DNA from 4 places in the Laedolimicola intestinihominis genome. Region 1 is predicted to be linked to each of the others. Evidence: riboswitches for the same ligand, from Rfam matches in the RefSeq annotation. Region 1 holds a riboswitch; each other region holds the start of a gene.
What was found. Region 1 has a riboswitch for cyclic di-GMP ahead of gatY (tagatose-bisphosphate aldolase subunit GatY). Riboswitches for the same ligand answer to the same signal wherever they lie in the genome.
Positions count from the first base shown of each region.

Region 2: it holds a riboswitch for cyclic di-GMP, as region 1 does, so the genes downstream of both, WMO29_RS08085 (substrate-binding periplasmic protein) here and gatY (tagatose-bisphosphate aldolase subunit GatY) in region 1, are expected to answer to the same signal.
Region 3: it holds a riboswitch for cyclic di-GMP, as region 1 does, so the genes downstream of both, WMO29_RS01555 (response regulator) here and gatY (tagatose-bisphosphate aldolase subunit GatY) in region 1, are expected to answer to the same signal.
Region 4: it holds a riboswitch for cyclic di-GMP, as region 1 does, so the genes downstream of both, WMO29_RS11380 (hypothetical protein) here and gatY (tagatose-bisphosphate aldolase subunit GatY) in region 1, are expected to answer to the same signal.

Region 1 covers NZ_JBBMFE010000005.1:31,469-34,632, forward strand. Annotated here, with positions in the region: gene WMO29_RS07045 (L-fucose isomerase) at 1-624, shown strand, start outside; cyclic di-GMP riboswitch class I at 907-990, shown strand; gene gatY (tagatose-bisphosphate aldolase subunit GatY) at 1,451-2,302, shown strand; gene WMO29_RS07055 (hypothetical protein) at 2,384-3,164, shown strand, end outside.
Region 2 covers NZ_JBBMFE010000006.1:28,860-32,023, reverse strand. Annotated here, with positions in the region: gene WMO29_RS08090 (ATP-binding response regulator) at 1-464, opposite strand, end outside; gene WMO29_RS08085 (substrate-binding periplasmic protein) at 448-1,263, opposite strand; cyclic di-GMP riboswitch class I at 1,394-1,469, opposite strand; gene WMO29_RS08080 (hypothetical protein) at 1,582-2,310, opposite strand; gene WMO29_RS08075 (MATE family efflux transporter) at 2,384-2,884, opposite strand; gene WMO29_RS08070 (MATE family efflux transporter) at 2,778-3,164, opposite strand, start outside.
Region 3 covers NZ_JBBMFE010000001.1:356,797-359,960, forward strand. Annotated here, with positions in the region: gene WMO29_RS01545 (hypothetical protein) at 1-131, shown strand, start outside; gene WMO29_RS01550 (helix-turn-helix domain-containing protein) at 205-570, shown strand; cyclic di-GMP riboswitch class I at 825-915, shown strand; gene WMO29_RS01555 (response regulator) at 1,149-3,164, shown strand, end outside.
Region 4 covers NZ_JBBMFE010000010.1:120,895-124,058, reverse strand. Annotated here, with positions in the region: gene WMO29_RS11390 (C39 family peptidase) at 1-842, opposite strand, end outside; gene WMO29_RS11385 (ATP-binding protein) at 971-1,168, opposite strand; gene WMO29_RS11380 (hypothetical protein) at 1,143-1,397, opposite strand; cyclic di-GMP riboswitch class I at 1,486-1,561, opposite strand; gene WMO29_RS11375 (ATP-binding protein) at 1,600-3,164, opposite strand, start outside.

The sequences.
Region 1 (3,164 bases):
TTTATCCATCTGATCAATTCCGGCGCATGCTGTCTGGATGCCTGCGGCGAAGTAAAGGATGAGAACGGCAACGGCACCATGAAGCAGTGGTGGGATGTAACCGAAGAGGATCAGAAGAAGATTATGGAAGCAACCACCTGGAACGCAGCTGACAACGGCTACTTCCGTGGCGGCGGATTCTCCTCCCGTTTCCTGACCAGAGCTGAGATGCCGGCTACCATGATTCGCCTGAACCTGGTAAAAGGACTTGGACCGGTTCTGCAGATTGCAGAGGGCTGGACCATCAACCTGCCGGATGATGTATCCGATACTCTGTGGAAGAGAACAGACTATACATGGCCCTGCACATGGTTCGCACCGCGCTGCACAGGCGAGGGCGCATTCAAGACCGCTTACGATATGATGAACAACTGGGGCGCAAACCATGGCGCTATCAGCTACGGTCACATCGGCGCAGACCTGATTACCCTCTGCTCCATCTTAAGAATCCCGGTATGTATGCACAATGTTCCGGAAGAGGAGATCTTCCGTCCGGCAGCATGGAACGCATTCGGTATGAACAAAGAGGGACAGGACTTCCGTGCATGCAAGGCATACGGCCCGCTGTACAAGACTATCCGTTAATTCGAAAAGAGAAGTTACATACGGGAGCATGGAACTGCGAGGTTCCGTGCTCCTTTTGCTCTACAGGAAACACTGTGTTGCGTTAAAGCGCGAAAACTATGATTCCTATAGAGCAAAAAGCCCGGAAAGGAGTCTCTATCGGTGAACGAACCTTGCTTCGAACAATAAAAAAACGTATATCTGGGAAGATGACTAATTAACAGATGACGGGAGAAAAAATTTGACAAAAATCTGACTTGCAATATGGAAGGGACTCTGCTAAAATGAACAATATTGCAAAAAGAGAATACTGGGCAAACCTGCTGAAAAGCAGGGACGCAAAGCCAAAAGGGTCTAAGGGTAAAACTATGACAGCCGGTTGCTATTGGAAGTCCGAAAAGAATTCTGATATGTTTGGATGCTGTGATTTGTGCGCCTGTTTTGACGCCTGTTGCAGTATTTTTTATGTAATAGGAAATTTCGATGGAATCCCTATTACATAAAAACTATTATATGATAAGAGCTTTTCGAAGCTGTGTGAGCGGCATAGAAGGGTTACTTATAAGAGGGGAATGTGAGAGATCACGGAAAATACGCCGGGGGCGAAAGCCTTCGGCGTATTTTCGTGTGAGCAAGGTGATAGGACAATGATTTATTCAAAACAGTCGATGGTATCTTCTGTCGCAATCGTAATCGGAACTTTGATGTAATAGAATGCGGGCTTCTGCTTTTTTTGAGATTTTTTTCCGGACAGGAAAACCCCGTTGGAGGTTGCGCTTTTTCGAGATACGGGGTATGATAGATAAGGTGAGAAAGATAACACTGAATCAGACGAGGAGGAACGATCATGTCATTTGTTACATCAGAAAAGATGCTTTTGGACGCACAGAAGGGCGGCTACGCCGTAGGCGCTTTCAATGTGGAGAATATGGAAATGGTAATGGCCGTTATCGCGGCGGCAGAGGAGCTTCGGGCGCCGCTGATGCTGCAGACTACACCGTCCACCATTAAGTACGCGGGACTGGATATGTATCTGGCAAATGTAAAGGCGGCCGCTGAGCGCGCCAGCGTTCCGGTGTGTCTGCACCTGGATCACGGCGATAGCTTTGACCTGGCTATGCGGGCGCTGCGGACCGGCTACACTTCCATCATGATTGACGGCTCCCACAATGTGTTTGAGGAAAATATAGCGGTAACCAAGGCCGTAGCAGACGCCTGCAGACCTTCCGGAATCCCGGTAGAGGCGGAGCTTGGCAAGGTCGGCGGCAAAGAGGACGATCTGGACGGCGGCGAGGGCAATGGTTATACAGATCCGCTGGAGGCAAAAGAATTCGTGGAGCGCACCGGCGTAACATCCCTGGCCGTAGCCATCGGAACCGCTCACGGTGTATACAAGGGAGTACCGAAGCTGGATCTGGACCGCCTGGCTGAGATCCGGAAAGTCGTAGATATCCCGCTGGTACTGCACGGAGCAAGCGGCCTGTCCGAGGAAGCAGTGGTAGAGAGCATCAAGCGCGGTATCTGCAAGGTCAACTTTGCCACAGAGCTTCGTATCGCCTATACCGACGGCGTGAAGGAATTCCTGGCGGCAAACCCGGACGCCTTCGATCCGAAGAAGTATGGCAAGGTAGCCATGGAGCACGTGAAAGCCATCGTGGAGACGCGTATGAAGATGTGCGGCTGCACGGACAGAGTTTAAGAGGCTGAAAAAAACGCAGGGGCTGTGTAACAGCAGCCTCTGCGTTGCGAGCATAATTGGAAATAAATGGGAGAATAGAAAGTGAACGTAGAGACCATGCAGACAGACCGCAGGCGGCAGCACCTGATTTTTATCGGCCTGTTTCTTTTATTACAGGTGATTTTCATATGGAGGAGCATCTACGGCTTCAATACGGCGGATGAGATGTATTTTATCGGCTGTTCGGAGCGTATTTTCCGGGGAGAGAAAATTCTGATCGATGAGTGGAATCCGACCCAGCAGCTCTGTTCCTTTCTGTTACATCCCATTTACAGCCTGATCCGGACGGTCATGGGGTCTACGGAAGGAATTGTGATGGCGAGCCGGTTTGTCTATCTGGTGTACTCCGGCGTGCTGACGCTGTTCTTCTATCTGCGGTTTCAGCGGCGTGGATATGCTTCCTTCGGACCAACGTTTTTGTTCGCGATTTTCGCGCCCTTCAGCATCTGCGCCATGTCCTATAATTCCATCGAATTCGGCATCCTGCCGGTACTGCTGGCGGTGCTCTCGGCGGATATGGAGCATTCGGTGCCGGAATATATCCTGTGCGGCATTCTGATGGCGGTGATCGTGCTGGCGAATCCCTTCGCGGTGCTGATGTACGCCGGGTACGGACTGATTTGCCTGATTGCCACGGTGCGCGGGCGTCGGAGAGGGACGAAGCCGGAGGGCGTGCTGCAGTTTCGGAATTTCCTGTGGATGACCCTGGGCGCAGGTATTATCCTGCTACTGTTCCTGGCCTTTATCTTCCAGCGGGGAACTTTATCAGAGATGCTGGCCAATGTGCCTCACATTGTGGGAGATTCCGAGCATCAGGAGGGGT
Region 2 (3,164 bases), on a different contig from region 1:
TAAGTTCTTTCTTCATATCCGTCAAAATCCATGATAATGTCTTTTTGCAGATACTCCGTGATCTCATTAGTCAGAGACTCATCCATACTGTATTCACAGTCCATCTTTCCCTCTGCATCCAGTATAATGATACCATCCACCCAGAGAGTCTGCAGGTTTTCTTTCAGAAAATCCCGACTTAGCTGACCGCCGTTTTCTATTTCCGTATCGATATTCGTGCTCATCTGTCTAGCACTTTCAATGGCACGGAGAAGACTTTTGGATTCCGAAGATTCATTATAATGGGTGTAGGTGGAGCACTGCACTTTCACATAGTTTACAATCTCCACCATTCTTTTCTCTGCTTCCGCTTTTTCTGCGTGGAAGAAATAAAACAGAGAGACTACTGCCACACAGATTCCAATCAAACCTCCGAGCAGCTGGATCCGTTTTTCTTTTTTCTTTCTCTTAATATCCAAGATCATCCACCTCCAGGTACTTCCGGGGATCATCCAGGTATTTTTCAATGATTTTCAGGGATGTGCCATCCTGACGCATTTCTTCCAACGTCTGCCCCATCTGCTCACAGATTCCTCTGTCATCATCTTTTGCAAAAGCGACACCTATTCCGGTGATCATCAGAGGCTCTTCCAGAATACGGAAGCTTGCATCATAATCCTTCATATACTGAACGATAGATTCCTCGTGTGCTGCAACTGCATCTACATATCCTTTTCCAAGAAACGTATAGATCAGCTCCCTGTGTCCCAGGCTGATCAGATTACCCAGCTTTGGAATTCTCTCATCCGTCCGATTCAGGAAGATGCCTTCCGGTTTGGTTGTGGACTGGACAGCCAGGTTCTTTCCCTCCAAGTCACTCAGTTTATAGATATCACTGTTCTCATTTACCGCAACCACCTGACGGCTTGCTATGTACGGTCCCGCCCAGCGATAATCGTCAAGGCGTCCTTCCATGGAAAAACAACCCATGATACAGTCAATCTCTCCGCTCTCCACCAGTTCCTTTTTCTTCTCCCAGTTAATCTGGACAACCTCCACCTGATAGCCCATTCTTTTGAATGCTTCCGTAGCCAGTTCTACATCTATGCCCGTCGGCACACCATCCTCATTCAGATAATTATAGGGTGGATAACTGTCGCTGCCGAGTGTAATGACCGGCTTTTCGGTTTCTTTTTTACTGCTGTCTGTATTTTTACACCCTGTCAGGGTGACTGCTAAAATTCCCGCAAGCAAAATGCCTGCAATTATTCTTTTTCCTTTCATTTTTCTTCTATTCCTGCTATTCTGCTATTTTCCTTTTTTACAATATCAAAATATCCAACAATTCCTATGTATCTGATGAAGCTTTATTTTACCATAAAAAAGCACTGCCAAACAGACAGTGCACCTCATTTCATGCAACTGGCTGCCATTTTACAGGCCCTTTAGCTTTGCGTCCCAGACTTTCATCTGGTTTGCCGAATATCCTATTAAAGCTTTTAAACTCAAGCGAAAATATTGATATCATTATACTCCCATATTCCACTGTACGCAAGCAAAACCACGCCGTTTTGATGCTTTTAATGCTTTTGAAACGACGAATCATTGAGATTGATCAAGATTCAATCCTTTTTTCTGATACTTCGACCGAATCAGCCACTTCTGATCAATCTTCCGCACCCCATCTTCAAACCGGATATGCAGATTCACCGAGCCCGTTTTCTGCTCTACTTTTTCCACCCTGCCATGCCCGAATTTGGGATGAGACACCTGCTCACCGATTTGATACTGAATTACGCTGTCTTTCGCTTTCTTATGCTCCTGCTCCCGCCGATACCGATCCCGCAGAGGGACCGTCTTATCGTGAATCGGATTTTTCAGGACCTTGTCGTAATTATGCTTCATCAATGCCTCGCCTGCCTTGTAATAGGGCGTCGGTGCTGCGCCCACCAGGGAACAACAGTATTTCCAGGCGCTGCCGTGGGTGCCTGACTGCCACTGATACTGCTTCGGAATCGGCATATTGTACTGCATGTAATGGGCGTATTCATGGCGGTAGAGATCTGTCCGCTCCTCTTTGCTCAGCGGATGCTTCACCGCATAGCCGATAAAAAGCAGAGAAAAATGAAAATGCTCCTTCTCATTGTGACTGCCCCGGGTGTAGGAGCCCAGACAGTCCGTATCCATGCCGAAGGTAATCGGCACCATAGCCCCCTGTAGGTGAAATTTCCGGTCAAGCTGCTCGTAGAGATTCTGGATCTGCGTCCGCAGAATCGGAATTTCTTTCTCCAGATTGGCCTTTAAAAACAAATTATCTTCAAAATTTTCCATACCTGTTCCTCAAATACTCATTTTCTGTGGTTCCATTCACGCGACTCGCGAAATCATTTCCCTTAGGCTGTCCTTATAACTGCCCCTCACGCACCATTTTCCGCCAGGTGTGTACAAAGTAAAGAATCTCCGCCACCGACGTGATCGTCCAGGAGAAGAAATACAGCAGATAAAGTGACGGAATCGTATGAAAATATGCGAAAACCGTGTAAATCCATGCAATTCGAAACACGCAGGATCCCAAAATCACGATGACCGTCGGCGCCACGCTCTTTCCAAGTCCTCTGGAGGCCGCAATGGTGCAGTCCATAAAAGCCGAAATCATATAGGAAAAGGCCATAATCCGGATTCGCTGCATGCCCACATCCAAGACCGCCGCCTCGGTGGCGAAGAGGCTTAGAAACTGCCGCCCGAACACAAAAAGCAAGCCGCCCAGAATCGCGCCGATGGCAAAGGAATAAAACAAACTAATAAAATAGCTTTTTAACACCCGCTTTCTCTGCCCGGCGCCGCGGTTCTGCCCCATAAAGCTGGTGCAGCCGGTATAAAAAGCGTACATCACATTGAAAATAATGGTATCTGCGTTGGTGGCTGCCGCATTTCCCGATACGGTCACTGCATCGAAGGAATTTACACCGCTTTGAGCGCCTCATCAGATGTGCCAGAATCAGAAATGCCGACAGATACTGGGAAATAGCGCTGGCCAGAGCCACGCCTTCCGCCGCCATGTGACACTCAATAACGAAAAACAGGTTCAGAATCACATTGATTACACCCGCAAAAGCAAGATACATCAGCGGATGCTTTGTATCGCCCGAAGCGCTCATGACGCCGTTGCCAAAATTGTAGATACC
Region 3 (3,164 bases), on a different contig from region 1:
ATTTGCCTGATCCGGATTTTTATCTTCGTAGGGAAAGAATAAGACAGTTGTACATGGAGCTATATAAAGAGAAGAATATAACAAAGTTCAGAAATACAAAAATCTCTATTGAAAGAAAAGTTGCAGCATGATACTATAACCGCATAGACGGATGGATGAATTTGTAAATACGGATATGCACGGAATGTTGATGGAGGAAAAATCATGATTATCAGTGAAAGAATTTTTTGTGTGATGGAGCAGAAGAACATAACGCAGTTGGAACTCTCAAGAAGGACCGGGATTGCAACAAGTAACATCAGTGACTGGAAGAAGAAAAAGACGAATCCCAAAGCGGACTGTCTGTTGTCTATATGTGATGCATTGGAGATTACTCCCGAACAGCTTTTGACTGGAAAAGGAATTGATCCGGAATATAAAGATGCAGATATGGATTATGAAGTTACCAGGTCGGATATTAAGATTTTAAAGCAGATTCACAGCCTTGGAGATGCGCAGTATAAAAGATTGATGGCGTATATGAAAGCCTTGCAGAAGTTGGAACAGATGGAGAACATGGTGGAGGAATAGAGATGGCAAATAAAATAGTTAGGGAAATTATTCACGCAAAAGGAATTGATATTGGGATTTACACGAAAGATTTTGAAAATGAATATAAATGATGAATGAGCTTCATATGAAAAAAATGTTAGCTTTTTAGGATTCATTGATTTAGATTTTTTATAAAGAGAAGTTCAAAAATAGAAGTAAAAAATGTGTAGATTTTTCAAAAAAAATTATTGACGTGCGGAAAACCGCATGGTATGGTTTTTTAAAGAAAGAGATTATTTTAAAGGCAAACCTGTTGAAAGGCAGGGTCGCAAAGCCAGAAGGGACTAAAGTCAGAAAACTTGACTATGTCAGCCGGTTGCCACTGTTTCCATATCATCATAATATATGGAAAAGATGTTTGAACAGAAGAGATTCCGATACCTGTTATACTATATAGATGTGTGATTTTAGAGAAATATAGTAGGGACACTGGCAGATTTTGGCAAGTGTCCTTTTTGTATGCAAAAATGGGTAACAAAACTAGCAGGGACAGGTTTTCTGTATACAGATAAAAGCAGGATGAAGAAGGCATAAGACGGAGAGAGGACTTTTATAAAATGAAAAATTATGAAGACAAAATATATTCATTAGGTGAGACTGTAACGGGGCAGACACAGGCCATGTCACAGGCCGTACAGAAAACACTGGAAAATAATGGCGGGGTAGGTATAATGACAGGATCTTATGACCAAAACCTGTCTATTTTATCTGTGGATAATCTGCTGTTGCATAGTACAGGATATACATTCGATACTTTCATGGAACAGACAAAAGGCTCATTGAGAAACTTCTTTTATGACGAGGAAGATATACTGGAGCGAGACCGTTTTTTGCAGCTTCACGGAACAGGGGAAGCACAGATCCTTACAGCAGACGGTACAGTGAATAATGTACGGCTTTGTAAAGAGGATGCGACAGATGAGGCGGGCAGACAGATCTGGGTTATGTCCGTACAGGTCAATTGGGATCATGTAAATCTGGCACTGCTCAATGAGGCTATCTATTCCGGCTTCTGGTATTTTGACTGTGATGAAAACAGTGAGATTGTGAATGCGAACTGGAGTCATGAATTCCGAAAAATGCTCGGCTATCATGACACTCTGGACTTTCCGAATAAACTGGAATCCTGGTCAGATCTTCTGCATCCACAGGATAAAGAAAGAGTAATGGTGCAGCTCCAGGCGGCAATTAAGGATAAGACGAACCAGATAAAATACCAGGTAGAGTATCGTATGAGAATGAAGGATAATCAATACCAGTGGTTTCGGGCATCGGCAGAAGTGATACGTCGTCTGGATGGTTCTGCCAGCAGGATTGCCGGGATTTTTATTAACATTGATGGGGAGAAAAAAGAAACCATGCAGGCACAAAAATCTGCTGCTTTCCACCGGGCTTTTACGAAAGCAGATTTGTGCGAGTATTATGTGAATCTGGAAGCGAATACTTTTGATACCTTTAAGGTTGAACCGTCCCTGATGACAGTCTTTGAACAGAGCCATACGTGGGATGAACTGGTTCGGCATTTTGTGGATTCCTATGTTGTGGAAACCGATAAGAAGGCGGTAGCCTCTTTTTATGACCGTGGTTATATTGCGGAAAAGCTGAAAGGCCTGGAAACCGAATTGGCTTTAGAGTGTCGTATCACTCTGAATGGAGAAGAACGATGGGTTCGTAATGTAATCATACGCGGCGAGATAGAGGATTCGGAATATGCCATGATCTTTCTGCGTGATATCACAGAGGCAAAGGTAGAGAGCGCACGGCATCTGCAGATGGCAGCGGATAATGCTTCCATGGAGCAGCTGATTCAGAGTATTGTGCGTCTGGTTGACCGCTTTGTTGTCTGTGATCTGGAAAATGACAGATATGAATTCTACAATCTGAATGGACAGATGATATATAAACCTCTGGGATTTTATCATGATTTTCAGATGCAGGTTCTTGAAAAATATAAGACACTGGAACCATTGGAAGCTATAGATATCCTGATAGCCCCGGATAATATTCGGAAGAAATTGAAAAATGAAAATGATATTTATAAGTTTGAGTATTGCAGCCTGGATGAAAAGACTTATAAAATCGCTTCTTATATTCCCTTGGAATGGAAGAATGGAAAGCTGGAAAAGGTATTGCTGGCATCCATGGATGTGACACAGGAGAAGAAAGCAGAAATTGAATCCCGTCAGGCACTGAAAGAGGCTTACCGGTCCGCAGAAAATGCAAATCGTGCGAAAACAGAATTCCTTTCCAATATGTCCCATGATATCCGGACACCAATGAATGCGATTGTGGGTCTGACGGCAATCGCAGGAGCAAATGTTGAGAGCCCGGACAGAGTCATTGAATGCCTCGGCAAGATCACAGAATCAAGCCGCCATCTGCTGGGGCTGATCAATGAAGTATTGGATATGGCACGTATTGAAAGTGGAAAAATGACACTGGCACAGGAAGATTTCAATCTGTCAGAGCTGGTAGATAATCTTATTACACTTACGAAACCGGTGCTTGATGAACATAAACATAATTTTGATATACACATCAATCATATTGAACATGAGGCTGTCTGTGGTGAC
Region 4 (3,164 bases), on a different contig from region 1:
TCCCAGTGTTGTTTTGTCCGTTTCACGCTGTTCGGATCCTGCAAAATGATGTCGCCGTTCTTATCCACGCCTGTCAGCACCAGAAAATGTCCCGCATTCGTGAAGTCGCCCGGGCCCATCACGCAGATAATCGGCTGACCCGCCTCCAAGGTGGCACGGATATGCTCCGCATCAAAAATCACGCTGGAGACGGTAAGCCCCAGCTTTTCCGCACCGCTGCTCATCAGAGCCCAGGAAGAACCGGACCCATCCACATAATAACCGTTATCCTCGGCCATTTTTGCCACCTCATAGGGATTCCACTGCGTATCGCCAGTCAGACCGCAGGTCACCATAGACAGACAGGTGGGTCCGCAGCCTGTCACTGCCAGAAAATCGCTACCATAGGTTTCGTATCCCCAGCGCTCATCCCACTGCAAAAAATGGGGAATCTCTCCCTTCATCACGTCTTTCGAAATGTCAATTTCTTCCAGTCCCTTGTATTTCGGATAATCCAGCACGAAATCCTTCGTCTCTGGGTTGCGCTCCACCAGCGCAATCAGGCTTTCCGGGTAACCCTGCTCCCGCAATTTCTGCGTATTCACTTTTCCAAACCCGCAAAAAAGATTTAACGCTGTATAGGCCACCAGCACCAGCAGGATCGCCTCCAGAAGCGTCCCGAGCATGGACGCCAGAAAGCGGATGCGGGCCTTTTGCCGATTCCGACGGCGTCCGCGGCGGTGGTTTCCTGTATTTCCACTCCGGTGGCGGACATCCGTTCTGCTTCTCCGTACATCCCATTCATCTTCCGGATCTGCTGTGCGCTCATCCCTGTACTCTGCTTTATTTTTCTGTCTGGTCATGGTAGTCCCCTCTTCTTTCGTTGTATAGGTTCAGTATAACAAAGGGATTTCCATTCTTCTTGTACATTCTCTTTCGAATTTCTTATATTTCTCTTATTTTTTCTTTCTTCTGTTTTGTGGTCAATGGATCATTCTGCCAGAAGAATATTCCTGCCTTCAAGGATTTCACTGCTTGATTCAGAGCTTTCAGCACGTTTTTTTACATAATAGCTTTCATCCGCTATCCTGTGTTTAAGTATAACTGTAAAGGTGCTGCCCTTTCCCGGTTCACTCTCTACATCTATGGTTCCGCCAAGCAGATCAACATATTTCCTGACGATTGACATGCCCAGTCCGGTTCCTGCGAATGAGTTCGTAGCCATATCCTCGTCTTACACCGTTTTTATCGACATAATCAAAGGTATCCTCAAAGGATCCGATACGGATGATCTGTGGCTGTTTTTCATCATTATTCTTTTCCGCAGCCCGGCAATGTACTGATAACATCATCCACATTCCTAAAACTACAAATATACCTGCAAATAGTACGGCTGATTTTTTTCGACTTTTATCCATTATTCTTTTCTCCCCAAATCATCAGGTTATTACACACCACAAATCTAAAGGGAAAAATGCACTGCCTTTCCAGACAATGCATCTTAAAGGTTGCAGCTGGCTGTCATTTTACAGACCCTATAGCTTTGCGTCTCAGTCTTTCGACTGATTTGCCGATGAATCTTTATTGGTATTATATTGTACATTTTTTTGAAGCTGTCTATTATAAATATTTCATCATTGTTGGCACAAGAATGTTCATATCAACAGGCTTTGCAACATGAGCATTCATTCCAACAGAAAGAACCTTTTGTGTATCTTCTGCGAAAGCATTGGCCGTCATCGCAATAATTGGGATTCTGGCTTTTTTCGTATCCTTCATCTTTCGGATAGTTAATGCAGCGTCATATCCATTCATAACAGGCATCTGAATATCCATAAGGATCATCTTGTAATAACCAGCATCCGCTTTTTCAATCATATCAATGCATGCAACACCATCATTTGCAGTCTCAACAATACAGCCTTCTTCCGTCAATAGTTCCTTTGCGATTTCAGTGTTGATCTCATTATCTTCGACTAATAAGATTCGAACACCGTTCAAGCAATTCTTACTACTCAGATTACTATTTTTTTTCACCAGAGAATCTTCTTTTGACGCTTTCCTGCAAGGAATCGTTACTGTAAATTGGGAACCCTCACCCTGCTTGCTTTTCACTTCTATTGTGCCATCCATGAGATCTACAAGCTTTTTTGTAATGCCCATTCCGATGCCACTACCATCAATATGACTTAACGTAGTGTTACGTTCTCTTTCAAAAGTTTCAAAAATACGCTTTTGGAATTCTTCAGACATACCAATTCCATTATCGGTAATGGTAATGATCAGATTGCACCGGTCTTCTTTTTCACAGGATTTCTGTACAACATTACAGGATATCCTACCTCCTGTATTTGTATACTTTATTGCATTGCTTATAATATTAAGACAGACTTCTGACAGGTGCGGTGCATCCATATATACATACGGATACATGATTTGTTCTGTCAGGGAGAGAGTTTGATTTTTTCTTTCTGCCTGTTGTTGGAACATAATGATACAATTTTCAAAGCACTCATGAACATTCGAAACAGTGTATTCCATTTCGACCTGATTATTTTCAATCCTTGCAAGATTCAGAACATTACCAAGCATCGACAGAAGTTCTTTTCCGCATATTTGAATTTTTTCAAGGTATCTGCCAAGTTTTTCTGTTTCTTGCAAATGTCTGGTCGCCAGTTCTGCATAACCAATAATCGCATTCATAGGCGTCCTGATATCATGGGACATATTGAACAGGAATGTCGATTTTGCTTTATTTGCACATTCTGCTTTTAATTTAGCCTCCCGTAATTCTTCCTCTTGTCTTAATTCCCGCATTTTTTCATCTGTCACATCTCGATTTGCAATCAGCACGGATGTAACATTTCCATTTTTATCATAACTCTGAGGAACGACCATAGCAAGAAACCATGCTCCTTCCTTTAGTTTGAATTCGGAAGACATAGATTCTTTATTATGAAGCCGTGCCGCCATGGTCTGTATATCAAGAAATTCCATATACTTCTGCGCAAACGGTTCTGCCATCACCCTTTCGATAATCTCGATCTTAGGATTCCATTCGGTATAATCTTTCATATCAATAATCATTTTTCGACTTTTTTTGACAAGCTCAACACGCTTTGTTTTTAAATTCAACCTTAAGATTAAATAATATGCAGTTCCTAATGCATGAAAAGCCTGCCGGG